4 regions of the Alistipes dispar genome follow, and region 2 is predicted to be linked to each of the others. Evidence: riboswitches for the same ligand, from Rfam matches in the RefSeq annotation. Region 2 holds a riboswitch; each other region holds the start of a gene.
The links. A riboswitch is a leader RNA that binds a small molecule or an ion and turns the genes downstream of it on or off. The one in region 2 is predicted to bind cobalamin.
Positions count from the first base shown of each region.

Region 1: it holds a riboswitch for cobalamin, as region 2 does, so the genes downstream of both, FME97_RS08855 (DUF5074 domain-containing protein) here and FME97_RS09875 (DUF5074 domain-containing protein) in region 2, are expected to answer to the same signal.
Region 3: it holds a riboswitch for cobalamin, as region 2 does, so the genes downstream of both, FME97_RS01190 (anaerobic ribonucleoside triphosphate reductase) here and FME97_RS09875 (DUF5074 domain-containing protein) in region 2, are expected to answer to the same signal.
Region 4: it holds a riboswitch for cobalamin, as region 2 does, so the genes downstream of both, FME97_RS12035 (DUF5074 domain-containing protein) here and FME97_RS09875 (DUF5074 domain-containing protein) in region 2, are expected to answer to the same signal.

Region 1 covers NZ_AP019736.1:2,100,269-2,107,868, reverse strand. The annotation lists gene FME97_RS08875 (DNA alkylation repair protein) at 1-256, shown strand, start outside; gene FME97_RS08870 (polyprenol monophosphomannose synthase) at 294-1,019, shown strand; gene FME97_RS08865 (GtrA family protein) at 1,030-1,401, opposite strand; gene FME97_RS08860 (ArnT family glycosyltransferase) at 1,476-3,230, opposite strand; cobalamin riboswitch at 3,249-3,460, shown strand; gene FME97_RS08855 (DUF5074 domain-containing protein) at 3,579-4,646, shown strand; gene FME97_RS08850 (TonB-dependent receptor) at 4,661-6,757, shown strand; gene FME97_RS08845 (ABC transporter substrate-binding protein) at 6,754-7,600, shown strand, end outside.
Region 2 covers NZ_AP019736.1:2,343,518-2,351,117, reverse strand. The annotation lists gene FME97_RS09885 (6-phosphogluconolactonase) at 1-957, shown strand, start outside; gene nagB (glucosamine-6-phosphate deaminase) at 1,036-1,830, shown strand; gene FME97_RS09875 (DUF5074 domain-containing protein) at 2,034-3,122, opposite strand; cobalamin riboswitch at 3,298-3,505, opposite strand; gene fabD (ACP S-malonyltransferase) at 3,554-4,435, shown strand; gene FME97_RS09865 (ROK family transcriptional regulator) at 4,602-5,831, shown strand; gene FME97_RS09860 (GNAT family N-acetyltransferase) at 5,831-6,361, shown strand; gene galK (galactokinase) at 6,424-7,554, opposite strand.
Region 3 covers NZ_AP019736.1:210,990-218,589, reverse strand. The annotation lists gene FME97_RS01210 (thioesterase family protein) at 13-387, shown strand; tRNA gene FME97_RS01205 (tRNA-Gln) at 534-604, opposite strand; gene FME97_RS01200 (GlsB/YeaQ/YmgE family stress response membrane protein) at 956-1,213, opposite strand; gene FME97_RS01195 (TIGR03905 family TSCPD domain-containing protein) at 1,298-1,546, opposite strand; cobalamin riboswitch at 1,666-1,865, shown strand; gene FME97_RS01190 (anaerobic ribonucleoside triphosphate reductase) at 1,916-4,303, shown strand; gene nrdG (anaerobic ribonucleoside-triphosphate reductase activating protein) at 4,558-5,043, shown strand; gene yajC (preprotein translocase subunit YajC) at 5,119-5,442, opposite strand; gene FME97_RS01175 (DUF1573 domain-containing protein) at 5,518-5,970, opposite strand; gene FME97_RS01170 (transcription antitermination protein NusB) at 5,982-6,917, opposite strand; gene FME97_RS01165 (BaiN/RdsA family NAD(P)/FAD-dependent oxidoreductase) at 7,061-7,600, shown strand, end outside.
Region 4 covers NZ_AP019736.1:2,883,340-2,890,939, reverse strand. The annotation lists gene FME97_RS12050 (hypothetical protein) at 131-874, shown strand; gene FME97_RS12045 (sensor protein KdpD) at 878-2,005, shown strand; gene FME97_RS12040 (sensor histidine kinase) at 2,007-3,731, shown strand; cobalamin riboswitch at 3,911-4,134, shown strand; gene FME97_RS12035 (DUF5074 domain-containing protein) at 4,326-6,308, shown strand; gene FME97_RS12030 (PKD-like domain-containing protein) at 6,322-7,600, shown strand, end outside.

The DNA of each region.
Region 1 (7,600 bases), 240 kb from region 2:
GCTGGGCGCCGTCCGCCACGAAGGGTACTACGCCCGGATGGGCGTGGCGTGGGCCGTGTCGGTCTGCTTCGTGAAATGCCCCGAAATCACCCGCCGGTGGCTGGAGCGGGACTGCCCGCTCGACGACTGGACGTTCAACAGGTCGCTGCGGAAAATCGCGGAGTCCTACCGGGTGAGCGATGCGGACAAAAAGGCGCTCCGACGGCTCAAACGTGCCGGAAAAAGCAGGGCGGAGAGGGGTGGAATGGCAAAATAATCGTATATTTGCCCCCGAAACCAAAACCGTCCCGCCCATGCGCAAGCTCGTAATCATTCCGACCTACAACGAAAAGGAGAATATCTCGGCGATGATCTCGAAGGTCTTCTCGCTCGAGGAAGCGTTCGAAATGCTCGTCATCGACGACGGGTCGCCCGACGGCACGGCCGCCATCGTCCGGGAACGCCAGCAGGAGTTCCCCGGGAGGCTCCACCTCCTGGAACGCTCCGGAAAACAGGGGCTCGGCACGGCCTACCTCACGGGATTCCGCTGGGGACTCGAACACGGATTCGACTACATTTGCGAAATGGACTGCGACTTCTCGCACAATCCCGACGATCTGGTGCGCCTCTCCCGCACGGCGGCCGAAGGGTACGACGTGGTGGTGGGTTCGCGCTACGTGCAGGGCGTGAACGTGGTGAACTGGCCGATGTCGCGTCTGCTGATGTCCTACTTCGCCTCGGTTTACGTGCGTCTGGTGACGCGCATGCCGTTGCGCGACGCCACGGCGGGCTTCGTCTGCTACTCGCGCCGCGCACTGGAGACGATGGACCTCGACGCGGTGCGCATGAAGGGGTACGGATTCCAGATCGAAATGAAATACACGGCCTGGAGGCTGGGGCTGAAACTCAAGGAGGTCTCGATCATCTTCGTCGAACGCCGCGAGGGCGTATCGAAGATGTCGGGCGGCATCTTCCGCGAAGCCTTCTTCGGCGTGCTGGGACTGCCGCTGCGGAAGATACGGAGAAAAGCCGCCCGCTGAACGCCCGCCCCTACAGGAACGTGAAGAAGTAGTTCATGAAGAAGTTCCAGAAGGTCACCACGCCCGTAGCGAAGAGTTTGGCGAGGTAGAAATTCAGACGGAAACGATTGTGTAGCAGATAGATCGTAGCGTTGTTGATCGCCAGGCCCACGGCCGCGATGCCCAGGAAACGCAGGTACTGCCCCGCGATGTCGGGATTCTCGTTGTGAAACGTCCAGAGACGGTTCAGGACATAGTTGGTCGTCGAGGCGCAAAGGAATCCCAGCGAATTGGCCGCATACTTGTTCAGGCGAAGCCACTCCTTGCAAAGATAGGTGATTCCGAAGTCCACGAAGAGACCGGAACCTCCCACGACGCAGAATTTCAAAAACTGTTCGATCATAACTGACTGACTCTCTCACCGGACGGCACACCGCCCGCCGTTCTCATATTGTCGTCCCTCCCGGGGGACGGGTTTCATTCTTTACCGGATTCCGCCGCCGCGACCTCCGTCCGGACGGGTTTTCCGTTGAACCAGTTGGTATAGCCCTCGCGGCACAGGGCGAAGCCCGCCTCGAACTGCGCGCCGGAGAGCCGCTGCGGCACGGGGAAGATCACCTCGTGCGACACCTCGCCGCCGGCCGGAATCGTGAAACGGTCCTCCAGCGGGAACTCCTCGACGCGGAAGCGGCCGTGCTTCCAGAGCATCGACAGCCGCACGCCCTGCGGCTCCATGCCCACACGGATCGCATAATCGTAAGGATTCGAAAAGCACAGCCGGAGCCGCAGCGTATCGCCCGCAGCGACGCGCCGGGGCATTCCTCCGATCGTGACGCCGACCTTGCGCACGGGGCGGAAATCCGGATCGACGAACCACGTGAAGCTGCGCCCGTTCGCCAGCCGGACGGTCCGCACGCGTCCGGTCGTGTCGGCTATCCCGGGGGGGGGACACTCGACGAGCACTTCGCGGCCCGCGAAACGCGAGTCGTCGTCGCGGAACTGCCATTGGTGCGTACGATAGCGGATATTGGGCTGGCAATAGGCTTCGCCGCCCGTATAGAAAGCGTATTTGGCCGCGACGGCGTAGCCGTGGCGGAAAACGACCGGACGGCCCTGCGCCTCGGCGGCGATGGCGCCGTAGCTCTCGGAATTGTCGAAGACCTCGAAACGGAGTCCCAGCGGATTGAAGATCATCTCGACACGCACGGCGGCGACGAGCAGCAGGGTCGCACCGCCGGCTGCCATCGCGTACCGCCGCGTGCGGGGATGGCGGCGGACATAGGCGAAGGCGACATAGATCAGTCCGAAGACCGAGACGATCACCCACTGCGGCTGCACGTAGCCGCGCAGCGACGAGAGGAGGAAAAAGCCGATGAAGGCCGCGGGCAGCAGTTTCAGCGCCCGGCCGACGGCCGACTGCGGCCGCGTCTTCCGCCATGCCTGCACGTAGATCGGCACGAGGAAGGGATTGAAAACCACCAGCATGTTGGCGAGGAACTCGACGACGTAGCCCGGACGGAAAACCGAGTTGCGCGCCGAGAGGTGGTAGATGAACGAAGCCCAGTCGTGGTGGTACTGCCACACGAGGTGCGGCACGAGCAGCACGGCGGCGACCGCTCCCGAAGCGTAGAGCGCCGGGCGGGCGAAGAGCCGCGGATTGGCCGCCAGGGCGAAGAGCAGCACCAGGGCGCCGTGGTATTTGCTGTAAGCCATCAGCGCGATCGCCGCACCCATCCAGAGCCATGCGAGGCGGCGGCCCTCCGAGAAGTTCCGGAACGTCCACAGGAAAACCGCCGACGAAGCCAGCAGCGGCCCGTCGGGCACGGCGATAAAGCCGTAGAGCTGCAACAGGAGCGTCGAGGCCGAAAGCATGACGAACAGCGTCGCATCGCGCCGCACGGCATCCGCCGGACGGACGAGCCTCCACAACGCCCAGAGATAGAGCGGCTGCAACACGGTAAAGAAGAACCGCACGCCCAGCTCGCCGCCGAAGAGCCGCTCCCCGAGCCACACGAGCAGCGCCGTCACGGGCGGATGGTCGAAATAGCCCCATGCGAGCCGCTGGGCGAACATGTGGTAATAGGCCTCGTCGTTGGCCAGCTCCGTGCAGCCCGCCTCGATCAGGTTGGCGCACCACCACACCCCGAGCCACAGGGCAACGAGCCCGTCGGCCCCGAGCGAGGCGAACGATCTTTTGAGCGACTCCTTCATATCGGACCGCAAAGGTAGCAAAATATTCCGAATTTTTCCCTACCTTTGCGGTCGCAAGGTTTTCGCGCCGGCCGTTCTCCGCGGCGCGGATGAAAAGGGAATCCGGTGAGAATCCGGAGCAGTGCTCGCTGCTGTAAGTCCCCTCCCCTGCGGGGAGAAACTGTTTTGCCGCACTCTTTGCCACTGGGACAGACCGGGAAGGCGCGGCGGACGGGACGAGTCAGAAGACCTGCCTTGCCGTACGGATTTGCACCCGCGGGTTTCGGGTCGGAATCGGATCGTCGGAGCGCACCGTTCTCCGGTCTCCCCTCCCTACCGTCCCGCCGCCCCGCCGGCGCGCCGCCGTACCGAACGAACGGTTTGCGGAACATGAAACGGATCATACGATACACACTCCCGGCCGCAGGCTGCCTCATGCTGCTCACGGGCTGCATGAAGTGGGACTACGGCACGACGGAGGAGTTCTCGGCCTCGGGGCGGGGACTGTTCGTCACCAACGAGGGAAATTTCCAGTACGGCAACGCCACGCTCTCCTATTACGACCCCAAGACCAAACGGGTGGAGAACGAGGTTTTCTTCCGCGCCAACGGCTTCAAGCTGGGCGACGTGGCGCAGTCGATGACCGTCCGCGACGGCGTGGGCTGGATCGTGGTGAACAATTCGCACGTCATCTTCGCCATCGACATCGACACCTTCCGGGAGGTGGGACGCATCACGGACCTCACCTCGCCGCGCTACATCCACTTCCTTTCGGACGAAAAGGCCTACGTGACGCAGATCTGGGACAACCGCATCTTCATCGTCAATCCCAAACGCTACGAGATCACGGGCTACATCGAGTGCCCCGGAATGACGATGGAATCGGGCTCCACGGAGCAGATGGTGCAGTACGGCAAGTACGTCTATGTCAATTGCTGGTCGTACCAGAACCGCATCCTGAAGATCGACACCGAGACCGACGAGGTGGTGGACGAACTGACGGTCGGCATCCAGCCCACGTCGCTCGTGATGGACAAGAACCACAAGTTGTGGACGATCACCGACGGCGGCTACGAAGGGTCGCCCTACGGCTACGAAGCCCCGTCGCTCTACCGCATCGACGCGGCGACGTTCGAGGTCGAGAAGCAGTTCCGGTTCAAGCTGGGCGACTGGCCCTCGGAGGTGCAGCTCAACGGAACGCGCGACACGCTCTACTGGATCAACAGGGACATCTGGCGGATGCAGGTGGAGGAGGAGCGCGTGCCGGTGCGCCCCTTCATCGAGTACCGCGACACGAAATACTACGGACTGACGGTCGATCCGCACAACGGCGACGTCTATGTGGCCGACGCCATCGACTACCAGCAGCAGGGTATCGTCTATCGCTATACGGCCGAGGGCGAACAGATCGACCGGTTCTATGTGGGAATCATCCCCGGCGCATTCTGCTGGAAATAACGGATACAGGAAGTATGAGAAAGACGACGGTTCGGATAGTCGCGGCGCTGCTGTTTCCGGCGGCGCTCCATGCCCAGGGCGGCGCGCAGCCGCCGCAGGAGGCCGCCGCGGAGGCCCGGCCCGAGCGGAACATAGCCATCCGCGAGGTTCCGATCTGGGGCCGGCGGCCGATGAAGGAGATCGGCGTCGAACGGACGACGTTCGACTCGGTGACACTCAAGGAGAACATCGCCCTGTCGATCGCCGACGTGCTGACGTTCAACTCCCCGCTCTTCGTCAAGCAGTACGGCCGGGCGACGCTCTCGACGGTCTCGTTCCGCGGCACAGGACCCTCGCATACGCAGGTGACGTGGAACGGAATGCGCATCAACAACCCGATGCTCGGCATGACCGACTTCTCGATGATCCCGTCGTATTTCATCGACGACGCCTCGCTGCTGCACGGCACGTCGTCGGTCAATGAGGCGGGCGGGGCGCTGGGCGGCGTGGTGAAGCTCTCGACCGCACCGGCCGCCGCCGACGGATTCGGCCTGCAATACATCCAGGGAATCGGCATGTACCGCACCTTCGACGAGTTCCTGCGTCTCACGTGGGGCGACGAGCACTGGCAGGTATCGACCCGAGCCGTTTACCAGTCCTCGCGGAACGACTACAAATACCGCAACCGCGACAAGAAGGAGAACATCTACGACGAGGAGATGAACATCGTCGGGTCGTACTATCCGGTGGAGCGGAACAAGAGCGGCGCGTTCGACGACGTGCACGTGCTGCAGGAGATCTATTACAACACCGGCCGCGGCGACCGCTTCGGACTGAATGCCTGGTACATCAACTCGAACCGCGAACTGCCGCTGCTGACGACCGACTACGCCGACGACACCCGGTTCGAGAACCGCCAGCGGGAGCACACGCTCCGCAGCGTCCTCTCGTGGGACCGCCTGCGCCGCGACTGGAAGGTCGGCGCGAAGGCCGGATACATCCATACATGGATGGCCTACGACTACCGCCGCGACCCGGGCAACGGCATCATGACCTCCATGACCCGCTCCCGAAGCAGGATCGACACCTTCTACGGGCAGGCGGCGGGAGAATACGCCGTGGGAGACGAGTGGCTCTTCACGGCCGACATCGCGCTGCACCAGCACTTCGTCCGGAGCGCCGACAAGAACATCGTCCTGCAGCAGGGCGACAAGGCGATCGTGGGCTACGACCAGGGGCGCGTCGAGATCGACGCCGCCGTGTCGGCCAAATGGCGGCCCGCGGAGCGGCTCGGCCTGTCGGCCGTCCTGCGCGAACAGCTCTACGGCACGAAATGGGCCACGGTTCCGGCCCTCTTCGCCGACTACCTGCTCTCGAAGCGCGGCAACGTCGTGGCGAAAGCCTCCGTGTCGCGCAACTTCCGCTTCCCGACGCTGAACGACCTCTACTTCCTGCCGGGCGGGAATCCCGACCTGAAGAACGAAACCGGCGTCCAGTACGAAGCCGGGCTGTCGTTCGCCGTGGGACGCGACGCGATCTACACGCTCTCGGGCTCGGCCTCGTGGTACGACCAGCGGATCGACGACTGGATTCTCTGGCTGCCGACCACCAAAGGATTCTTCTCGCCGGTGAACATCAAGGAGGTGCACGCCTACGGCGTGGAGGTGCGGGCCGACCTGTCCGTCATGCTGGCCCGCGGACTGAAGCTCGACCTCGACGGGACCTTCTCGTGGTCCCCGTCGATCAACGTAGGCGAACCGATGAGCCCGGCCGATCAGTCCGTGGGCAAGCAGCTTCCCTACGAACCGGAGTTCTCGGGCACGGCGACCGGACGCCTCGCATGGCGCTCGTGGGGGCTGCTCTGGCAGTTCTGCTATTACAGCGAACGCTACACCATGTCGAGCAACGACATCACGCTCACCGGACGGCTCACGCCCTACGTGATGAACAACCTCTCGCTCGAGAAGGGCTTCGCGTTCCGCCGGGCCGACCTTTCGCTCAAGGCGACGATCAACAACCTCTTCAACGAGGAGTACCTCTCCGTCCTCTCGCGTCCCATGCCCCGCATGAACTGCGAATTCTTCATCAACGTCAAACCCAAATGGGGAAAGAAAAACCGAACCGCGAAATGATACGACCGCTCCGCCGCTTCACGCTCTGCGCCGCCGCGCTGCTTCTGGCCGCCTGCGGCGCCCGTCCGGGGACCTCGCTCGAGGAGTTCCGCACGACCGTCTACCGCCCCGCCTACGCCGCAGGATTCGAAATCGTCGGGGCCGAGGGCCTGCAAAGCACGATCCTACGGACCCGGACCCCGTGGCAGGGGGCCGCCGAAGGGACCGCCACGGCGCTCTTCATCGCCCGCAACGGGGAGACTCCCCCTGCGGGATTCGACGGACAGACCGTCGAGGCCGGGGCGCAGCGCATCGTCTGCATGTCCTCGACCCACGTGGCGATGCTCGACGCCGTGGGGGCCGCACCGCGCATCGTCGGCGTCTCGGGCCGGGAGAGCATCGCCAACGGATACGTCGCCGCGCACCCCGACAGGGTCGGCGACGTGGGCTACGACGGCAACATGGACTACGAACGGCTCCTGTCGCTGCGTCCCGACCTGGTGCTGCTGTTCGGCGTGAACGGCGCCAGCCCGATGGAACCCAAGCTGCGCGAGCTGGGCATCCCGTTCTGCTATATCGGGGAGTATCTGGAGGAGTCGCCGCTCGGCAAGGCCGAGTGGCTCGTGGCCGTGGCGGAGACGATCGACCGGCGCGAGGAGGGCGAACGGGCGTTCGCCCCCATCCCGGAGCGGTACGAGGCGCTGAAGGCGAAGGTCGCGGAGTCCGCCGCCAGACCGAAGGTGATGATCAACACCCCCTACGGCGATTCGTGGTTCATGGCCTCGGCCGAAAGCTACGTCGCACGCCTCATCGCCGATGCCGGAGGGGATTACATCTACAGGGAGAACACGTCGAACCGCTCGC
Region 2 (7,600 bases):
CTCGAACAGGGCCGCAGCTACGACCAGATCAACATCGACGTCTTCAACGACCTGCAACACACCATCACGGGCTGGCCGGGCGGCAAACCCAACGCCGACGACTCGACGCGCCCCGTGGCATCGAAGCCCTTCCCCAAGCGCGTGGTGATCTTCTCGCCCCACCCCGACGACGACGTGATCTCGATGGGCGGCACGTTCATCCGCCTCGTGCAGCAGGGCCACGACGTGCACGTGGCCTACGAAACGTCGGGCAACGTGGCCGTACACGACGACGTCGTGTTGCAGAACATCGACACCTCGCGCGAACTGGGCTACGGCGACCACTACGCCGAAGTCGGGCGGATCATCGCCGGCAAGAAGAAGGGCGAACCCGAACCGCGCGCGCTGCTCGACCTCAAAGGCTCGATCCGCCGCGCCGAGGCCCGCGCCGCCGTGCGCTCGTTCGGTCTGAATCCCGACACCAACGCCCACTTCCTCAACCTGCCTTTCTACGAAACGGGCGGCATCAAGAAGGGCCAGCTCACGGAGAAGGACATCGAGATCATCGTCAAACTGCTGCGCGAGATCAAGCCTCACCAGATCTACGCCGCCGGCGACCTGGCCGATCCCCACGGCACGCACCGCACCTGCATGGAGGCCGTGCTCGCCGCGCTCGAGGTCGTCCGCGACGACGAGTGGATGAAGGATTGCCACCTGTGGCTCTACCGCGGCGCCTGGATGGAATGGGAGCTGGGCATGGTGGACATGGCCGTGCCCCTGTCGCCCGACGAGCTGATCATGAAGCGCCACGCCATCTACCGCCACCTGTCGCAGAAGGACATCATGCCCTTCCCGGGCGACGACCCCCGCGAGTTCTGGCAGCGCGCCGAAGAGCGCACGCAGAACACCGCGAAACTCTACGACCAGCTCGGCATGGCCGAATACCAGGCCATCGAGGTATTCGTCAAAATGTTCTGATCCGACAAAGCAACCGATAACGGACGGATGCCGCACAACCCCTCCGGGGCCGCATCCGCCGTTCCTAAAAATTCCGTTATGCGACTTATCATCGAAAACACCCCGCAGCAGGTGGCGCAATGGGCCGCCAACTACATCATCGAGCAGATCCGCAACAAGGCGCAGCACACCTCGTCGCCCTTCGTGCTGGGACTGCCCACCGGCTCAACGCCGCTGGAGACCTACAAGGAGCTCATCCGCCGCCACAAGGCCGGCGACGTGTCGTTCAGGAACGTCATCACGTTCAACATGGACGAGTACGTCGGACTTCCGGAGGAGCACCCCGAGAGCTACCACTCGTTCATGTGGAACAACTTCTTCAAACACATCGACATCCTGCCCGAGAACGTCAATATCCTCAACGGCAACGCCGAGGATCTGGTCAAGGAGTGCGCCGACTACGAGGCGCGCATCGTCGAGGCCGGCGGCATCGACCTGTTCATGGGCGGCGTCGGCGAAGACGGGCACATCGCCTTCAACGAACCCTTCTCGTCGCTCAACTCGCGCACGCGCGTCAAGACCCTGACGCAGGACACGATCCAGGTGAACTCGCGCTTCTTCGGCGGCGACACGAACCTCGTGCCCAAGACGGCGCTGACGGTCGGCGTGGGCACGGTGCTCGCGGCCAAGAAGGTGCTCATCCTCGCCACGGGGCCCAAGAAGGCCCGCGCGGTGCGTCACGGCGTGGAGGGATCGTACAACCACCAGTGGACCATCTCGGCCCTGCAGGTGCATCCCAACGGCATCCTGATCTGCGACGAACCGGCCGCCGGGGAGCTGCGCGTGGCGACCTACCGCTACTTCAAGGACATCGAGAAGGAGAACCTGATCTGACGGGGCGCCGCCGCTCCCGGCGAAGAAGAGCGCCCCGGTCCCGGAGACGGTCGCCGGCCGCCGGAAATGCAGAACGCCCCTGCCGCGAATCGTTGCGGCAGGGGCGTTCTCTTTTTCTTATCGGACGCGGACCCCGGAAAACGGCTCCGCAGGTCCGGGACAGGCGTCCCTCCGGGGAACGGATCCCGGAACGGCCCGCCCGGCTACCGGAAGAGGATCATCGAGGGGAACCAGTATTCGGCATCCGTGTAGGGGAACGACTTCTTCTGCTCGCCCGTGGTCCCGTCCACGACATAGATGGTCGCATGACCGCCCCAGTCGGCGGTATAGAACAGGTAGAGATCGTCGCTTTCGGGATCGGCATTCAGCCCCGCACCGTAAACGGAATAGCGAGTCCCGTCCACCTCCGGAGCCGGGAAGAGCTTCTCCGCAGCGCCCGTGGCGATCGTGAACCGATAGACGTCGTAACCCGAAGAACTGCCCTCGACGAAATAGAGCGCATCACCCTTCTTCGAAGCGTGCAATCCGGTCGGCGTATAGGCCCACTGGTTGTAGTAAACCGAGAGGTCGTCGCCGAGCGTCACCTCCTCCGAAGTCAGAGCCGTCGTGTTGATCTTGAAGAGTTTGTTCCCGGCAGCGGCCCACAGCATGCCTCCTGCCTCGGCGAAACCCGTCTTCGCGGCGGCAGGAAGGTCCTTCACGAAGGCGAGGGTCGAGGCGTCGTAAACCTTCACGACATCCCCCTCGCCGGCCGAAGCGGTGAGGAAAACACGCCCGTCCTTCACGGCGACGTCGCCCCCCAAACCGCGCCCCTCGAAGAAGGCGTCGCCCAGCTCCAGCGGATCGAGCGATACGGAATAGGCGCCCTCGGAGGTGGTCAGCACGCCGTGCTTGCCGTCGATCAGCGCAAATCCGTAGGCCTGGCCGGTCAGCGCGCCGTCGGGCAGCGCCGATTTCTTCAGGAAGTCCTCGAGCCCCACCTCGACCAGCCAGGGCGTCTCCTTCGACACGAAGTAAACGTTGTCGTCGCTGCACACGGCCACCGTGCCGGTGTTGCCCAGCTTCTCGCCCTCGTTATTCTCCTGGTAGAGATTGAGCGACCACTCGCCCGTCGTCTTATCGTAGTAGTTCACCGACGCCGGGGTCCGGCCGTAAGAGCCTTCGTTATAGACGTAGAATCCGCCCTGATACTTGTCGGAAGCGCCGGGGGGGGGCGGTGTCGTCGAACCGTTGTCGTCAGAGCAGGCCGCGAAAACCGTCGCGGCGAGTGCGAAAAGCAATGATTTTTTCATCTTTCGGATCAATTATTAAAATAAGTACATAAAAAAAGTAAATCCGGTCTCCTTTCCCGGAGCCGAATCCCGCTTCGCACATACGCCCGACAAACCGACAGACAATCGCACCGACGCCCCGCAGGGCCGAAGTTCGACGCACCGTTCTCCGCAGCAACCGTTCGAATGAGGATTCTCCCTCGGGAGACGCAAGGCAGGTCTTCTGGCTCGTCCCAGCCGCGACGCCTTCCCGATTCATCCCGGAATCAGTGGCTTCAAGCGTGTCGCGGCAACTCTTGCGGAACTTACAGCAGCGGGAACTGCTGCCGATTCACACGGCATTCCCATTTAATCACGCGGGGCCTCGCCGGACCCTTTGTGAACCATTGCGGCGCAAAAATACGAAATAAATTCGTATCTTTGCCCCAGCTAACAAAAAATTCGCTGAAATCATGAAGCACGCATACGTTTTCCCCGGCCAGGGGGCTCAGGCCGTCGGCATGGGCAAAGATCTCTACGACAACGTTCCCGCTGCCCGGGAGCTGTTCGAGAAGGCCAATGAAATCCTCGGATTCCGCATCACGGACATCATGTTCGCCGGCACGGACGAGGAGCTCAGGCAGACCCGCGTGACGCAGCCCGCCGTATTCCTCCACTCGGTCATCATGGCCAAGGCGCTCGGCGTCGAACCCGATGCCGTGGCCGGTCACTCGCTCGGCGAGTTCTCGGCGCTGGTGGTGGCCGGGGCCCTCTCGTTCGAAGACGGTCTGAAACTCGTTTCGAAACGAGCGATGGCCATGCAGGCCGCCTGCGAGGCGCAGCCCGGCACGATGGCCGCCATCCTCGGACTGGACGACAAGACCGTGGAGGAGATCTGCGCGTCGATCGACGGCGTGGTGGTCGCCGCCAACTACAACTGCCCGGGGCAGCTCGTCATTTCGGGCGCCGTGGAGGCCGTGGATGCGGCCTGCGAAAAGGCCAAGGCCGCAGGCGCGCGCCGTGCGCTGCGTCTGCCCGTGGGCGGTGCGTTCCACTCGCCGCTGATGGAGCCGGCCAAGCAGGAGCTGGAAAAGGCGATTGACGACGCTCCCTTCCGGACTCCGACATGCCCGATCTACCAGAACGTGGATGCCAAACCCTATACCGACCCGGCAGCCATCAAGGCGAACCTCATCGCCCAACTGACGGCTCCCGTCCGCTGGACCTACATCGTGAAGAACATGCTCGCGGACGGCGTCGGAGAGTTCACCGAACTCGGCCCCGGCACGGTGCTCCAGGGCCTGATCCGCAAGGTGGACGCCCAGGCGACGGTCGAGTCGAAATCGACGTTGTAACCGATCCGTCCGCATTCCGCGGAAGGAGAGGGAACAGATTGAAAAACAATCTGTTCCCTCTTTTATTGTTCATTTTTGCAAATAATTTATTAAATTTATTAAGAATTTTTGCAGTCTATTGAAATAATTATTATATTTGTGCCGCCAGTTAAAAAAAGCGAAGAAAATGACATCATTGACCGAGTTCTTCAACAAACACGAAGACGACACCCTCAAGGGCATTTCGCATAAGAACAGCATCATCAAGCGCAACATCATCGCGCACATGGCCGTAAACGGCGAGTGCACGCTCTCGGAGCTGACCAAGGAGCTGCACATCAGCGTTCCGACGATCACCAAACTCGTGCAGGAGCTCGTGGACGAAAACATCGTCACGGACCTGGGCAAGGTCGAGACTCCGGGCGGACGCCGTCCCAACATCTTCGGCCTGGCCAACTCGGCGATCTACTTCGTCGGCGTGAACGTCGGCCGCGACAACATGCGCTTCATGGTCACCGACCTGCAAAACAACATCATCAAGGAGGAGAACGACTTCACCTTCGAGCTGCAGGACCGTCCGCAGTGCCTCGAGCGCATCTGCACGAACATCGAGAACTTCATCGCCTCGTGCGGCGTGGAGCGGAGCAAGATGCTCGGCCTGGGCGTCTGCATGACGGGGCGCGTGAATCCCGACACGGGCCGCAGCTACAAATACTTCACCTCCAACGAGCAGTCGCTGCGCGACATCCTCGAGGAGCGGATCGGCCTGCGCGTGCTGATCGAGAACGACACCCGCGCCCGCTGCTACGCGGAGTACACGTGTGGCAAATCGAAGGAGGAGAGCAACGTGCTGTACCTCCACATGGGCCGCGGCGTGGCCATCGGAATCGTCGTGGACGGCAAGCTCTACTACGGCAAGAGCGGCTTCGCCGGCGAGTTCGGCCACATCCCCTTCTTCGACAACGAGATCATCTGCTCGTGCGGCAAGAAGGGCTGCCTCGAAACCGAGGTGTCGGGTATCGCCATCGAGGACAAGATGCGCCACATGATCGAAAAGGGCGTGAACACCATCCTCAAGAAACAGTACGACGAACAGCGGACCGTGCACATCGACGACATCATCAACGCGGCGATGAACGACGACAACCTCTCGATCGAACTGATCGAGGAGGCGGGCGAAAAGGTCGGCAAGGCCATCGCGTTCCTCATCAACACGTTCAACCCCGAGACGGTCATCGTCGGCGGCAACCTCGCGGCGGCGGGCGACTACCTGATGCTCCCGCTCAAGTCGGCGACGAACAAATACTCGCTCAACCTGGTTTACAAGGACACCAAGTTCCGCGTTTCGAAGATGACCGAGAGCGCGAACGCGTGGGGCGTGGCCATGCTTATCCGCAACAAGGTAATCGGCATCTGATGAACCTCGAAGGCCGCATCGTCCGGCTCCGGGCCGTGGAACCGGAGGACGCGGAGCTGCTCTACGCATGGGAGAACGACACCTCCGTGTGGAGCGTGAGCGGCACGACCGAGCCCTTCTCGCGGGCCCAGATGGAGCGGTTCATCGCGGCGCAGTTGCAGGGCGGCGACCTCTTCCGCACGGGTCAGTTGCGGCTGATCGTCGAGACGCGCGCCGAAGCGCGCCCCGTAGGCATTGCGGACCTCTTCGAGTTCGATCCCCTCAACCGGCGCGCCGGTCTCGGAATCCTGATCCACGACGCGGACGACCGCGGCCGCGGGTATGCCTCCGACGCGGTGGAGACGCTCTGCGGATACGCCCGCGAACGGCTGCGGCTGCACCAGTTGTGGTGCAACGTGGGAACGGACAATGCGGCCAGTCTCGGACTGTTCCGCCGCACGGGATTCGTCCCCGCAGGCATCAAACGCCAATGGCTGTGGACGCCGGAAGGCTACCGCGACGAAATGCTGATGCAAAAGATTCTGGAATAGAAAAAAGAGGCTGACTAACTTCAACCGTTAGTCAGCCTCTTTTTCCATGCAGCCGCTGCGGATCACTCCAGCCGCCGCGAACCGTCGGAGATCACCACGTCGTAAATCTTCGGCTCGTGGCCGTATCTGGCGTTGAACTTCTCCTTCGCCGTGGCGATGAAACGATCGTACAGCTCGTCCCTGACCAGATTGATCGTGCAGCCGCCGAAACCGCCGCCCATGATGCGCGCCCCGGTCACACCGCACTCCCCGGCGAGCGTCGCCAGAAAATCCAGCTCCTCGCACGACACCTCGTAATCCTTCGACATGCCCCAGTGCGTCTCATACATGCGCGCGCCGACCGTCTCGTAGTCGCCCTTCTCCAAAGCCTCGCAGACGTCGAGCACCCGTTTCTCCTCGCCGATGACATAACGGGCCCGTTTGTAGTCCTCCTCCGAGATCCGGTCCCTGACGGCATCGAGCTGCTCCATCGTAGCTCCGCGCAGGAACTCCTGCCCGAGCACCTTCGCCACACGCTCGCACGAGGCGCGGCGGTCGTTGTAGGGCGAACCCACCAGCTCGTGCTTCACGCGCGAATCGACGAGCACCAGCCTGTAGCCCTTCGGATCGAACGGGAAGTAGGCGTACTCCAGCGAGCGGCAGTCCAGCCGGATCAGGTTGCCCTTCTTGCCGAACACCGAGGCGAACTGGTCCATGATGCCGCAGTTCACGCCGCAGTAGTTGTGCTCGGTGGCCTGGCCGATCTTCGCCAGCTCGAACTTGTCGATGCCGCAGCCGCAGAGGTCGTTCAGCGCGAAGGCGTAGGTCGATTCCAGCGCCGCCGACGAGGACATGCCCGCTCCCAGCGGCACGTCGCCCGCGAAAACCGTGTCGAAACCGCCGATCGTCCCGCCGCGCTTGCGGATCTCGCGGCAGACGCCGAAAATATACCGCGCCCAGCTCTCGGCAGGCTTGTCCGCCTCCTCGAGGCCGAACTCCGACGATTCGCCCAGATCGAACGCATAGGCGCGCACACGATCCGTACCGTTGAGCCGGATGGCCGCCACGATGCCCTTGTCCACGGCTCCGGGGAAGACGAAACCTCCGTTGTAGTCGGTATGTTCGCCGATCAGGTTGATACGCCCCGGCGAGGCGAACAGCACGGCGCCCGCACCGTAAAGCTCTTCGAATTTCTTGCTGACTTTCTCTTTCATCTCTTTCATAGCAGGTTTGTAGGTTATGGATCGCAACCGATCATAC
Region 3 (7,600 bases), 830 kb from region 2:
AAGAGAGAGCGTATGTTGGAAAAGGGACTTTCCGCCCGGAGCACGACGACCGTAACGGCCGGCAATACGGCCGTTGCGATGGGTTCGGGCGACCTCGAAGTATTCGCCACCCCCGCGATGGTGGCCCTCATGGAGAACGCCGCGATGCGGGCCGTGGCCGCCGCGCTGCCCGAAGGGGCGACCACCGTGGGCGCCGAGATGAACGTGACCCATATCAAGCCCTCGGGGCTCGGGGCCGAGATCACGGCCACGGCCATCCTCGCTGAGGCGGAGGGGCGCAAGCTGACCTTCAACGTCGGGGCCCGCGATGCCGAAGGAATGATCGGCGAGGGGGTTCACGTGCGTTTTGTGGTGGACCGCGCGAAATTCATGTCCAGGGTGAAGTGACCCGGCCGGATCCTCGGGATCCGGAGCGGTTTCCCGCCGCCCTTTCCGCGGAGGCTTCCCCGTCCTCCGCGGAAAGGGCGGGGCGGCCGCCGGTTACGTGCGGAAATGCGAAAGGGAGAAGTCCTCGCGGACCTCTCCCTTTCGTGTTGAGCTGCCGGGATTCGAACCCAGAACGACAGAACCAAAATCTGCTGTGTTACCATTACACCACAGCTCAAACATTCGCTCGAAAGCGGCACAAAGATACGTAAAAAATCCCAATATCCAATTTTGTGCGGGCAGATTATCTTTTACGCTGGCTGATTGTCTGTCGTCCGCCGCATTTTCCGGATCGTCCGGCCGCGGGTCTCTCCGGAGCCGCGGGTCTCTCCGGAGAGGAAATTCCGCGGCGGATCGCCGCGGTGCGCTCCGGACTGCGGCGTCCCCGCCTCCCGTCCGGATTCCTTTCCGGGTCCCGGCCGTCCGGCACGTGCTCCGGTGCGGCCGGTCCGCACGACGTCGCGTCGTCGATGCGTCCGGCGAGGAGCTCCGTCGTCTCCCGGCGCCTCCCGGTCGTCGCGCCGCGGTCTCATGCCTTGCGCGCTTTACGGTGCGAGACGAGCGCTGCGATCCAGAGCAGCACGATCGCCCCGATGACGGCCGTGACGAGACTGCCCAGCGTGCCCGCCGCCACGAGTCCGAAGAGCGAGAGCAGCCAGCCTCCCAGCACGCCGCCGATGAGTCCGACGATCAGATTGACGATAAGGCCCGAGCCGCTGCCCTTGACCAGCAGGTTGGCGATCCATCCGGCCGCCAGCCCGATAAGCAGATACCATAGGAAATACATAGTCTTTCGTTTTTTGTGACGTGAAGACCGAGTGCAAAATCCGTACCCGCCTGCGGTTCCGGGCCGCGGTGCGCGTCCGCCGCGTCAGCGCGCCGTTTTCAGCGCGCAGGCCAACTGATCGGGGCACGAAGTTCCCTTGCCGCGGCAGTCGATGCCTTCGAGCCGTGCGATGGCCTCTTCGGCCCGCATGCCGCTGACGAGCGCCGCGATGCCCTGCGTGTTGCCGTGGCAGCCGCCCGTGAAGACGACGCTGCGGATCGTCTCTCCGTCGAGTTCGATGTCGATTTGCCGGGAGCAGGTTCCCCGGCAGGTGTAGGATATTTTCCGGATCATGAGTCGTAATTGTCGTTTGCGGCGCAAAGATAGCGCAATGCGGGGGAAGACGGGCGGAATCTTTCACAAAATGTTGAAAACTTCTGTGCCGGGGGCTTTGAATTGCTCCGGATTCTGCGGACCTTTGTCCTTGCGGAGGTTTCCCTTCGTCCGCCGGACGGAGGGATAAGAGGGAACCGGGTGCGAATCCCGGACAGTTCCCGCTGCTGTAAGCGTCATAGGCCGCAGACACGTCTCGAGCCACTGTTCCCTGCGGGGAGCGGGAAGGCGTCTGCGGATCGGCGCGAGTCAGAAGACCTGCCTCCGCGCAGCAATGTCCGGTCCTGCGGGGAAACGGGGCCTATTGTGAAACACATATATTCGTTTACAATGGATTACGCACAGATTTCCATCATCAAACGTGATGGCAAGACGGAGCCTTTCTCGCTGGAGAAGATCGTCCGCGCCATCACGAAAGCCTACCGTGCGGGCGGCATCACGGACGAGGAGCAGACCATCGCCCGTGTGGCGGCGGAGGTCGCCGGAGCGATTTCGAAGAACGAGATTTCGGTCGAGGAGATTCAGGACATGGTCGAGGAGCGGCTGATGCGCCTCAATCCCTCGATCGCCAAACGCTATATCATCTACCGCGAGTGGCGCAACGTCGAGCGCGACCGCCGTTCGTCGATCAAGGGGGTCATGGACGGAATCGTGACGGTGGAGAAGAACGACATCAACCTCTCGAACGCCAACATGTCGTCGCACACGCCCGCCGGGCAGATGATGACCTTCGCTTCGGAGATCACGAAGGACTATGCGCTGAAGTACCTCGTGGGCGTGCGCCACGGCCGCGCTCACCGCGATGGCGACATACATATTCACGACCTGGACTACTATCCCACGAAGACCACGACCTGCATCCAGTACGATCTGGAGGACATCTATCGGCGCGGCTTCTCCACCAAGAACGGTTCGGTGCGCACGCCGCAGTCGATCCAGAGCTACGCCACACTGGCCACGATCGTCTTCCAGACCAACCAGAACGAACAGCACGGCGGGCAGTCGATTCCGGCCTTCGACCGTTTCATGGCTCCGGGCGTACTGAAGACCTTCCGCAAGCATGTCGTCGATACGGTGTCGTTCCTTTGCGTGCTCAGAGGGGCCGGGGAGCCGGACCGCGGACGGCTCAAAACACTCTGCGCCGAACATCTCCCGACGATCGAGCTCTCCGACGAGCGGATCGCCGCGCTGGGCGGGGCCCTCGCCGATGCGGGGATCGGCCTTTCGGACAAGGAGCTGCGCGGTATCTGGGAACAGTCCTACAAGGCCACGCGCAAGGAGACGCATCAGGCGATGGAGGGATTCATCCACAACCTCAATACGATGCACTCTCGCGGCGGCAATCAGGTGGTTTTCAGTTCGGTGAACTACGGCACGGACTTTTCGCCCGAGGGGCGCATGGTGATCCGCGAACTGCTCTCCGCCACGGTCGAGGGGCTGGGGCACGGCGAAGTGCCCGTCTTCCCGATTCAGATTTTCAAGGTCAAGGAGGGCGTTTCGTGGTGCGAGGAAGACTATCGGGCGGCCGTCCGGGATTTCGACAAGGCGCTGGCGGGCGAAATCCGGTTCCGGACGCCGAATTTCGACCTGCTCGTCGAGGCGTGCCGCACGACCTCGGTGGCGCTGTTCCCCAACTTCATGTTCCTCGACGCGCCGTTCAACCGCCATGAGAAGTGGCGCATCGACGACCCGGACCGCTTCCGCTACGAGGTGGCCACGATGGGCTGCCGCACGCGCGTCTTCGAGGACCTGCACGGCGAGAAGACCTCGTGGGGCCGCGGCAACCTCTCGTTCACCTCGATGAACCTGCCGCGGCTGGCCATCGAGGCGGTGCGTGAGGCTTCGGACCTGATTCCCGACGGCAACAAGCACGCCATCCGCAAGGAGGCGCGCGAGATCTTCCTCGAATCGGTTCGCAAGACGGCCTCGATGATCGCCGAGCAGCTCTACGAGCGCTACCAGTTCCAGCGCACGGCCCTCGCGCGGCAGTTCCCGTTCATGATGTCGAACGATGTCTGGAAGGGCGGCGGCGCGCTGCAACCCAACGACGAGGTGGGCGACGTGCTGAAGCACGGCACGCTGGGCATCGGCTTCATCGGCGGCCACAACGCGATGGTGGCCATCTACGGCGAGGGGCACGCCACCTCGAAGGAGGCGTGGCAGACGCTTTACGATGCCGTTCTGACGATGAACCGCGTGGTCGAGGAGTACAAGGCCCGCTACGGACTCAACTACTCCGTGCTGGCGACCCCGGCCGAGGGGCTGAGCGGCCGCTTCACGCGCATGGACCGCAAGCGTTACGGCGAGATTCCGGGCGTCACCGACCGCGACTACTACGTCAATTCGTTCCATGTGGATGTCCGCGAACCGGTGTCGATCGTCGAGAAGATCCGCCTCGAGGCGCCGTTCCACGCCATCACGCGCGGCGGCCATATCACCTATGTCGAGCTGGACGGCGAAGCGAAGAAGAATCCCGTGGCGATTCTCAAGATCGTCAAGGTGATGCAGGATTCGGGCATCGGCTACGGGTCGATCAACCATCCGATCGACACCTGCCGCAAGTGCGGTTACCGCGGGGTGATCTACTCGAAATGTCCCGTCTGCGGTTCGGACAACATCTCGCGCATGCGCCGCATCACGGGCTACCTGACGGGCAGTCTCGAATCGTGGAACTCCGCGAAGCAGGCCGAGGAGCGCGACCGGGTAAAACACAGATAATCCGCTTTTGGCGATTATGTCTGTCGTTTCACTTTCCGCCCTCGCTTCTTTACGGCCTTCGGCCGTGTTTGCAAGTGCGACCCACCACCAAACCCCCGTCTTGGCGGGGGCTCTTCTGTTCGGGACACTCCGGCAGGGGCGGACATGTTTGGCGCATGTGCAACCCGCGCCGGGGACGGCGCGTGCCGCAGACGGCTCCGTCCGAATTCCTAAATCGTCTCCGCAGGAAATGTATATCTGACCCTGTTTTGCCGATGGAACCACTCCGCATCCTGGCCATTTATCCCGAAACCATCTCTGATGGCTACGGCCTGCGCTACGCGATCTATTTCGCGGGGTGTGCGCACTGTTGTCCCGGGTGTCACAATCCGCAGAGCCACGATCCGCTGGGCGGCGAACCGCTGACCGCGGAGTGGACGGAGCGGATCTGCGACGCGATCGCGGCGAACCCGATTCTGGACGGTGTGACCGTCAGCGGCGGCGATCCGCTGCTGCATCCCGCGGCGATGGCGGCCTTTCTGCGCCGGGTGCGGGAGCGCACGGGGCAGAATGTCTGGTGCTATACGGGCTATACGCTCGAGGAGTGCCTCGCGGACCCGGCGCGCCGGGAGTGCCTGCGCTGGATCGACACGCTGGTGGACGGCCGCTACGTCGAGGCGCTGCGCGACCTGTCGCTCGATTTCCGGGGCAGCCGCAACCAGCGGCTCATCGACGTCGCGGCGCTGCATCTGTTCGGCTGACCTCCGTTTCCGGTGACGGATATGAAAAAAAGAGCTGCAAATCCTTGCAGCTCTTTTTCGTATGATGCGCGGCCTCTACTGGCGCTGGAGGTCCGAATTGTCGGCCACGACCATGTTCTTGTCGATGCGCAGCGTCACGTTGCCGTCCACCTCGATCAGCAGGGTGGTCTCCTTGACCTCCTTCACTGTGCCGTAGATGCCTCCGGCCGTGATGATCTTGTCGCCCTTTTTCAGCCCGTCGCGGAACGCCTGCATCTGCTTGCGGCGCTTGGCTTCGGGCCGCCACATGAAGAGCCAGAGGACCAGCACCATGAGGCCGATCATAATGATGAAGCTGTACTGTTGCATGAAGCCCGGCTGAGGTTGTGCGGGCGCCGCTGCCTGAAGAAAATCGATCATAATCTTATTCGCTTTTTAAGTGTTTGTTCGGTTCAGCACGGCAAATATACGAAATATCGGCGAATCTGCAAGCCCTCACTCCACCTCCGCTTCGGCGTAAAGCCGCAGCGGGCGCTGCGCTCCGGCCAGCGTCACGTCGAGCGTTTTGAGCTGCCAGCCCCGCGTGCCCCGCGAATCGAAGCTCATTTCGACTCGCTGCGCATCCCCCGGTGCGATCGGTTCGGAGTTGAATTTCAGCGTCGTGCAGCCGCAGTTGCGGTCGTAGGAGAGGATGGCCGTCGTCTGCGGCGAATCGTTGGCTATCCAGAAGCGCACGACGGCCGTTTCGCCCGACCGGAGGCGGCCGAAGCGGACGGTGTCCGTCCCGCCCCGTTCGAAAAACACGTCCGAAAGGGAGACGATCCGGCCTTTCCGTTCCCCGGACCGGACCGCTTCGGCCCGGTCCGAACCGGCCTGCGGACGGGAAGCGGGGCCGTCGCACGAGCAGAGCAAGGCGGCCGTAAGCAGAAGCGGTGCGGTGCGGCGCATGGCGGGGAGGGTCAGATCAGCCCGCGGCCGGCCTTCCTGATGCGGCCTTCGGCCGTGAGCGATTCCACGATCTTGTCCAGCACGCCGTTGATGAAGGTGCTGCTGCCCGGCGTGGAGTAATACTTCGAGATTTCGATCCATTCGTCGAGCGTCACCTTCACGGGAATCGACGGGAACGAGATCAGCTCGGCCATCGCCGTGGCGAGGATCAGGTTGTCCATGAACACGATGCGCTCCACGTCCCAGTTCGAGGTGTAGCGTTCGATATAGTCCTGGTAGGAGTCGTAATTCACGAGCGTCTTCTCGAAGAGCGTCTTCACGAATTCGGGGTCTTCGGCGCTCTTGAACTTCGGCGGGACCTTCAGGTCGGTGTGCGACGGGCGCAGGTTCGAGAGCGTCCGCAGGATCATCATGACGATATAGGGCAGGTCGTCGTTCCAGAGAATCGACATCTCCTCGAGCGCGTCGTCCAGCGCCTCGTAGCTCTGCAACTCCTTGAAGAAGTCCTCGACCAGCCGCCGGTCGTCGTCGAACGACCGTTCCTCGCGCTGCATGTATTCCTTGTAGTAGTCGCTTTCGGTGAGCTGTCCGTAGAGCGTGCGGATCAGTTCGGGATACCGTGTCCAGCCCAGTTTGCGTGCGGCCGTGTGGTCGTTCACCGCGTCGCTGTTCGCGATGATGCGGATGACGCCGTTCTCGACGAATTTGGTGTTGGGATTCAGGTCTTCGAATGTCGGCAGTTTCTTCTGCTTGGCCAACTCCTGACGCTGCTGCGCATAGCGCGCGATCTCCACGGGGAGGGTCAGAATCTGGAAATAGAGGTCGTAGGCCTTGTCTACGGATGCCATCAGTGTCTTTTCCGAGGCGATCATGTTGTCGGCTCCCGACTTGAGGTGGGCGAACAGCGCCTTGACGACCTTGATGCGGAGTAATCTTCTGCTCAACATATCTTATAGAACGATTTTGCGGCTGCAAAGATAGTGCATGCCGGGCGGAAAATCAAGCGAAAACCGATTTTTCCCCGCACGGGCGCTTTCCTGGCGGAGTTTTCGTCCCCGGAACCGAATAAATCCTTATCTTTGCATCCGTTATGGAACGAACGGAAGAGATACGGCCCTACGACGTCGTCGTCGTGGGGGCGGGAGCCGCGGGCATGATGGCCGCGGGCACGGCGGCGCAGCGGGGCTGCCGCGTGCTGCTGCTCGAAAAGATGGAGAAGTCGGGCCGCAAGGTCCGCATCACGGGAAAGGGGCGCTGCAACGTGACGAACGCCCGGCCGGCGGAGGAGTTCGCCGCGCAGGTGCGCACGAACGCCGCGTTTTTCGCCCCGGCCTTCGCCGCCTTCAACAACCGCGCGGCCATCCGTTTCTTCGAGCGGCAGGGCGTCCGGCTCGACATCGAGCGCGGCGAACGCGTCTTTCCCCACAGCGGCAAGGCGTGGGACATCGCCAACGCCCTGCTGGGCTTTTGCGTGGACAACGGGGTGAAGATTCTCTACGACACGCGCGTTACGGGGATTCTGACTCTCGGCGGCCGGGTCTTCGGCGTGAAATACGTCAACAAGCGGGGCTTCGAACGCAAGGAGGAGTGTCCGCAGGTCATCCTCGCCACGGGCGGCGTCTCCTATCCG
Region 4 (7,600 bases), 540 kb from region 2:
CCGGATCGTCCGCCGAAGGCATGGGACGACGGTCAGGCCGTGTCGGCCGGGTCTGCATAGACCCGGCGCGGCGCCCTGAAACGAAAAACAACCCATTAACCCATTTTAAATAAAGCAGGAAATTTTTACTATGAAACGTTTTGTATTTGGTGTATTGGCCGCAGCGGCCCTTTTCTCCGCCGGCCGTGTTTCCGCTCAGGAAAAAGGAGTGTCGTTCAGCGGCGGTGCGGACATCGTCAGCACCTATCTCTGGCGCGGTGTCTATGAGGCGGGCGTGAGCTTCCAGCCCACGCTGGTTATGACCGCCGGCAACTTCTCCGCTACGGCGTGGGGGTCGGTCGATTTCGCCTCGACCACCTATAAGGAGATGGACCTGACGCTGGCCTATACGCTCGGCCCCGTGACGCTTTCGCTGGCCGACCTCTATTGGACCGGCGCCTATACCGACCGCGAGTCGGTGGACCGCAACTATTTCCGCTTCGGTTCCGACTCGCCCCACCGCGTCGAGGTGGGCGCCAGCTGGGTCGTATCGGAGAAGGTTCCCTTCACGCTGTCGTGGTACACGGTGCTCTTCGGCGCTGCCGACGTGAACGCCGAGGGCGAGCGCGCCTACGCTTCCTATTTCGAAGTGGCCTATCCCTTCTCGGTGAAGGGCGTGGACATGAAGGCCGGCGTGGGCATGGTTCCCTGGAATGCCGTCGGAACTTACGGCATCGACCGCGACTTCTACGTGCAGAACGTCTTCCTGAATGCCGGCAAGAGCTGGAACATCAAAGGCACGGAATCCATGTCGATCGGAATTTTTACCAATCTGGTTTGGAATCCTGCCATGGAAGATGTTAATTTTGTGGGAGGATTTTCCTTCAGAATGTAATTTATGGATACCGATACCAAACAGAGCGCCCGCCACTTCCTGGACCTGATCAAGCAGTCGCACCGGGGTAAGTTCAAGATCTATATCGGTATGAGTGCCGGTGTGGGCAAGACCTACCGCATGTTGCAGGAGGCCCACCAGTTGCTCGAAGCGGGGGTGGACGTTCGGATCGGATACATCGAGACGCACGGTCGTCCCGAGACGGAAGCCCTCGTAGCAGGGCTTCCTGTCATTCCGCGCCGCCGGCTTTTCTACAAGGGCAAGGAGCTCGAAGAGCTGGACATGCAGGGCGTCATCAACCTGCATCCCGAGATCGTCGTCGTGGACGAACTGGCCCACACCAATATCGAGGGCAGCATCAACTCCAAGCGGTGGCAGGACGTGATGCAGATTCTCGATGCAGGCGTCAGCGTCATTTCGGCCATCAACATCCAGCATATCGAGGGCGTGAACGAGCAGGTGCAGGAGATCACCGGCATCGAGGTGCACGAGCGCGTGCCGGACAGCGTGCTGGCCATGGCGGACGAGGTGGTCAATATCGACCTGACGGCCGACGAACTGATCGCCCGGCTCAAGGCGGGCAAGATCTACAAGCCCGAAAAGGTCCCCACGGCGCTCAACAACTTTTTCCGGCAGGAGAACATCCTCCAGTTGCGCGAACTGGCGCTGAAGGAGGTCGCGCTGCGTGTGGAGAAGAAGGTCGAGAACGAAGTGATCGAGAAGCCGGCCCAGCTTAGCGACCGTCTGCTGGCCGTGATCGACAGCAGCGAGAAGCGCGCCCGGCGACTGATCCGCAAGACGGCGCGCATGGCCACGCACCTCAATGCGGGCTTTCTCGTGCTCTACGTGCAGAGCGACAGGGAGAGCACCGACCGGATTCCGCTGGCCAACCAGCGTTACCTGATCAACAACTTCGATCTGGCCGCGGAGTTGGGCGGCGAGGTGATGCGCGTGCATTCGAATCATTTTGTCGAGGCGGTCGCGGACGTGGCCATTTCCCGCAAGATCAGCCTGGTATGCATCAGCAAACCCCGTTTCAAACTCCTCTCGCTGCTCGTGACGGCCGCGCGGATGCGCCGGTTGCTCAACCGGCTGGCGGGCATGAACATCGACTTAATCATTTTGTCGTGATATGAACCTACGATACAGATTGACATTGGGAATCGGCGTGTTGTTCGTCCTGATTCTGCTGCTCGGAGGACTCTCCGTCGGTTACGTGCGGCAACTCTCCGCCGCGTCCGGGAACATTCTCGCGGACAACTACAACTCGGTGCATTACGCCGAGGAGATGCTCCGGTCGCTGGACCGCCTCTCGCAGGATTCCTCGTCGCGGGCGACGCTCATCCGCAGCCTCAGCCTGCAGCGGCAGAACATCACGGAGGTGGACGAGAGCGAGGCCACGGCGTCGCTCGGCCGCCGCATCGCGGCCCTCACGGACACGGTGACTCCGGACCGGATAAGGCTCGTCCGCAGCGACCTCTACCGGATCATGGACCTCAACATGGCTTCGATCCGCATGAAAAGTTCCGAGATGGAGGCGCGTGCGGCCGACGCCGTGTGGTGGCTGACGGTCATGGCGGTCCTCTGCGTAGTGCTCGCCGCGGCCTTCCTCGTGCAGTTCCCGGCGGTGATCCTGCGCCCGATCGACAAGCTCAAGCGGGGCATCACGGAGATCGCCAACCACAACTACGAGGAGCGGCTCGACTTCGGGGGCAACCGCGAGTTCCGCGAGGTGGCCGAGTCGTTCAACGACATGGCCTGCAAACTCTCGGAATACCGCCGCAGTTCGCTCGATTCGCTCATGATCGAAAAGAAGCGCATCGAGGGGATCGTGAACAGCCTCCACGAACCGATCGTCGGACTGGATTCGGAGCGCAACATCCTCTTCATGAACGACGAGGCGTGCACGATCCTGAATCTGAAGCGCGGCGAAGTGATCGGCCGCAAGGCCGCGGAGGTGGCTCTGAACAACGATCTGCTGCGGAGGCTGATCCGCGAGCTCTACTCCGAACCGAAGGAGGACGAAGGACAGAAGGAGCCGCTGAAGATCTACGCCGACAACAAGGAGAGCTATTTCCAGATGGAGAACATCCCGCTCCATATCGTTCCGGTCGGCGGGCAGCGGAAGCAGTTCATCGGCAACGTGATCATCCTGAACAACGTGACGCGCTACAAGGAGCTGGATTCGGCGAAAACGAATTTCATCTCCACCGTCTCGCACGAGATGAAGACGCCCATTTCGTCGATCCTGATGAGCCTCCAATTGCTCGGCGACAACCGGCTGGGTTCGCTCAACGACGAGCAGAAGGCGCTGATAACGAGCATTAAGGACAGCAGCGACCGGCTGCTCAACATCACGGGAGAGCTGCTCAACATGACGCAGGTCGAGTCGGGCAAGCTGAAACTGATGCCCAAGATCGTCAAGCCGATCGAGCTGATCGACTACGCCGTGCATGCGACGCAGGTGCTCGCCGAGCGGTTCCACTGCTTCGTGGAGGTGGAATACCCCGAGAAGATTTCGAAACTCTTCGTCGATAACGAGAAGATCGCGTGGGTGGTGACGAACCTCCTGTCGAACGCCATTCACCACTCGCCCGAAAATTCGCGCATCATCGTGGGAGCCTGCCAGCAGGACAAGGTCGTGAATATCTACGTGCAGGATTTCGGCCGGGGAATCGACCCGCGCTACCACAAGAGCATCTTCGAACGCTATTTCCGCGTTCCCGGCACGAAGGTGCAGGGCAGCGGTCTGGGACTGGCTATTTCGAAGGAGTTCGTCGAAGCGCACGGCGGCACGATCACCGTGGACAGCCAGATCGGCAAGGGCAGTCGCTTTACGATCTCCCTTCCGGCCTGATCCGGATTTTGGTGTTATTTTTGGTGGCGCCGCCGGCACAAAGCCGGCGGCGTTTTTTGCGGGCGGCGCGCGGTGCATCCCTCCCCTGCCGCACGGCGGCGCGGAACGCCGTGCCGGGCCTCTGCGGCCGGAGCGATGAAAAAAATCGGAAAAATCTTGTCGGATTCGTTTTTTTAGCCTATGTTTGTCTTCGCAAAGGTTTCCTTTCCGCACCCGGCGACGGGCCGCGGCGGGGAATGAAAAGGGAACGCAGTGAAAGTCTGCGACAATACCCGTTGCTGTGAGTTTCCGCTCCGTGAAGGAGCACGAGAGGTTTCGCAATCTTTGCCACTGGCCGCAGGCGCGGCCGGGAAGGCGCGGAACCGGAACGAGTCAGAAGACCTGCCTTTCGCATTTTACAGAGGATTTGTTGCCTGCGGGACTACGGGCGAGAATCAGAACAGCGATTTTCCCCCTGCCGTCCGGCCCGTCCCGGTCGCGAAACGCGAAATTTCGGAGGTGTGCGAATGTCCGTTTTGAATTTTCCGCCGTATCCTGCCAGGAGGATGCGGCTGATTTTTTTATCGGATATGTCAAACTTAAAAAACGGAAGGAATGAGAAAACTGGTTACACTTCTGATGCTCGCCATGCTCGGCATGGCGACGTGGAGCTGTTCGTATGACGACGACGACCTTTGGGCGGAAATCGACGGGATCAGGAACGAACTGGCGGCGCTCAACGAGAAGGTCTCCTCGCTGCGGACGGTCGTCGATGCGCTGGAGAAGAACAAGACGATCTCGGAGGTCGTCGAGACCGACGAGGGGTGCACGATCGTCTTCAGCGACAAGACTTCGGTGACGATCGCCGACGGGGCAGACGCCCCGGTCATCGGTATCGACCGCGTCGAGGGCGTTTACTATTGGACCCTCGGCGGCAAGGGTAATTTCCTGACGGACGACGAGGGGAACAGGATTCCCGTATCGGGCGAGGCGCCCGAGCTGGCGGTGGATGCCGAGGGGTACTGGACCGTTGACGGCGTGCGTGTAGAGGACGCTTCGGGCAAGGAGGTCAAAGCCTCGGGCAAGGACGGCGACGCCTTCTTCAGGTCGGTGACCGACGGGGAGACCGAGGTCGTTTTCGAACTGACCGACGGGCAGACGATCGTCATACCGAAGACCGGGGCCGTGTTCGGTTTCGTGCAGTCGGAGGACGGCCGCGGTTGCTTCGTGTTCGGTTTCGGGGAGCGGAGGACGCTGTCGCTGCGTGTGGCCGACGTGACCACGGCCGATTTCATGAACGTCCCCGAAGGGTGGACGGCATCGTTCGATCTGGCTGGCAGGAGCGTCACGCTGAAGGCTCCGGCCGCTTCGGATGGCGTTTCGTATGCCGGCGGCATCGTCACGCTGATCGGTATCCGCGCCACGGGCGAGACGGTGTTCGCTTCGGCCGAGGTGTGCGCTTCGGTGGATTTCACGGACGCCGGAGGCACGTTCGTCGTCTGCGAGGGCAACATGACCTCGGCCAACGGCATGCTGGTCTGGTACGACAAGTCCGGCAAGGAGTACGAGGAGGTGTTCGAGCAGGCCAACGGCGGCAAGGAGATCGGCAATGTCGTGCAGGATATGTTCATGGCCAACGACCGGATTTACCTGCTTACGCAGAACGGCGGTTCGATGAACGGGGCCGGACGGTTCGTCGTCTGCGACGCCCGGACGATGCGCATGGAGTATGCCGATCCGCTGGTTATCAAAACTCCCGAGGGCAAGGATACATGGCCGCAGCATCTGGTGGTCGTCAGTCCGACGAAGGCCTATGTGCAGTATTCCGAGTCGGGCATGGAAGCCACGTCGGGCATCTGCGCGCTGACGCTGGGCGACGGTTCCGTCGAGGTGGGCGCCACGGTGGAGGGTACTTTCGGGGCGTTCTCCACCGAAGGGGCCGTCAAGACCCGCATGGTCCTCTCCCGCGGCAAGCTTTTTGCCGGATGCGGCCACAGTCTGGTCATCGTCGATCCGGCGACGGATGCCGTCGAGAAGCGGATTACTTACGAAGGCCGTCAGGTCAAAGGTGTCGTCAAGGGCGCCGACGGCAATATCTATTTCGCGCTGGCCGGAACCTTTACCGGCAATCAGAACATGGGCGCCGATTTCACCTCCGCGGCGAAGATCGTGGGCATCGACCACGAGGGCCGCGAAATTCTGAATGAAGAACTGCCCGAGGCCGTGCGGTTCCCCGTGGCCACCTGGTCGCCTGCCGTCGGCATGTGCGCCGACTTCACCGGTCCGTACCTCTATTTCGTGGATACGGACTCCTTCAGCGCGACCACCGTGACACGTTACAACTACGAGACGAAAACGGCCGACGTGCACTGGCTTTCGGCCGGCGAGACCGTTTACGGCATCATGGGCCAGCATCCGACGACCGGAAAACTGTGGGTCGGCATGTCGAATTACGTGAGTTCGAATATCTGCGTGTACGACGTCTCGGGCGCTTCGCCGGTTCAGGAGAGCCGTTTCTCCTACTCCGCGCAGAAGGGCGCGAGCCCGGCGGGCATCGACTTCGCCTATCGTTACACGTCGGAATGGCTCGGCAAATGATATGCGCAGTCCGATGAGAAAAGCCGCGATCGCGCTGTTCGGTCTTCTTCTGACGTCGTTCGCCGCCTGCAACCGGGACGGGGTCATCGAGGCGGATGCGTCTCCGGCTCCCGTCATCGCGCTCGACAGCGAAACGGGCGTGTACACGGTGAAGGCGGGGCGCGAACTGACCATCAGCCCCCGTTACGAATACGCCGACGACGCCCGTTTCAGTTGGACGGTGGACGGCCGGGTGATCGGAGAGGAGCCGTCGCTCGTCTTCCGCGCGGAGACCGTCGGGAAGGTTTACGTGCTGCTGGAGGTTTCGACCCGGTACGGTACGGCGAGCGAGGAACTGCGCGTGGACGTGACGGCGCTCGAAGTACCGACCGTTTCGATTCCCGGTGCGGAGGAGGGCTTCACGATCCTCACGGATTCCGATCTGGTGCTGAAACCTTCCGTGGCCGAAGTCTCGATCCCCGTCTCCTACTCGTGGAGCGTGGACGGCAGGGAGGTTTCTACGGAGCGGGACTATACCTTCCGGAGCGCCGAGGCCGGGACCTATGCCCTGCGTTTCGCGGCCTCGAACGAAGACGGGACGGATACCGTCGAGTTTTCCGTGCGGGTCGCTGCGCCCGAAGACATGCCGTTCGGCTGGACGTTCGAGCGGACCGAGTACAATGTCTCCGCAGGCCGCACCATCCGCCTCATGCCGCTCGACGTGGTAAACGCCTTCGATGCGGAGTATGTCTGGACGCTCGACGGTAAGACCGTGCAGCGGGGCGCCGATCCCGCCTACCGTTTTACCGCGGCGGAAGAGGGCGAACACCGCGCGACGGTGACGATGCGCAACTCGCATCTGTCGGTGTCGCAGACCCTCACGGTCCGTGTCTGCCCTCCTGCCGGACGCTACTACCGCCCCCGTTCGGCGACCAGCGGCGCCGACTGGGACCGGGTGTACGAGTTTCTGCCCGCTCCCGGGCAGTTCGTCAATGAGAATTGCACCGCTGCGACGATGGAGGAGGCCTGCGCCTATGCCGAGGACCGGATGATGCGGAACACCTACGTTTCGCTGGGCGGTTTCGGCGGGTATATCGTCGTGGGCTTCGACCACAGCATCGACGCTTCGGGCGGCTACGACCTGGCCATCGTGGGCAACTCGTTCGAAGGCTCCTCCGAGCCGGGGATCGTCTGGGTCATGCAGGACGAGAACGGGGACGGGCTGCCCAACGACACGTGGTACGAGCTGAAGGGTTCGGAGACGGGCAAGGCGGAGACGTTGCAGGATTATGCCGTCACCTACTACCGCCCGC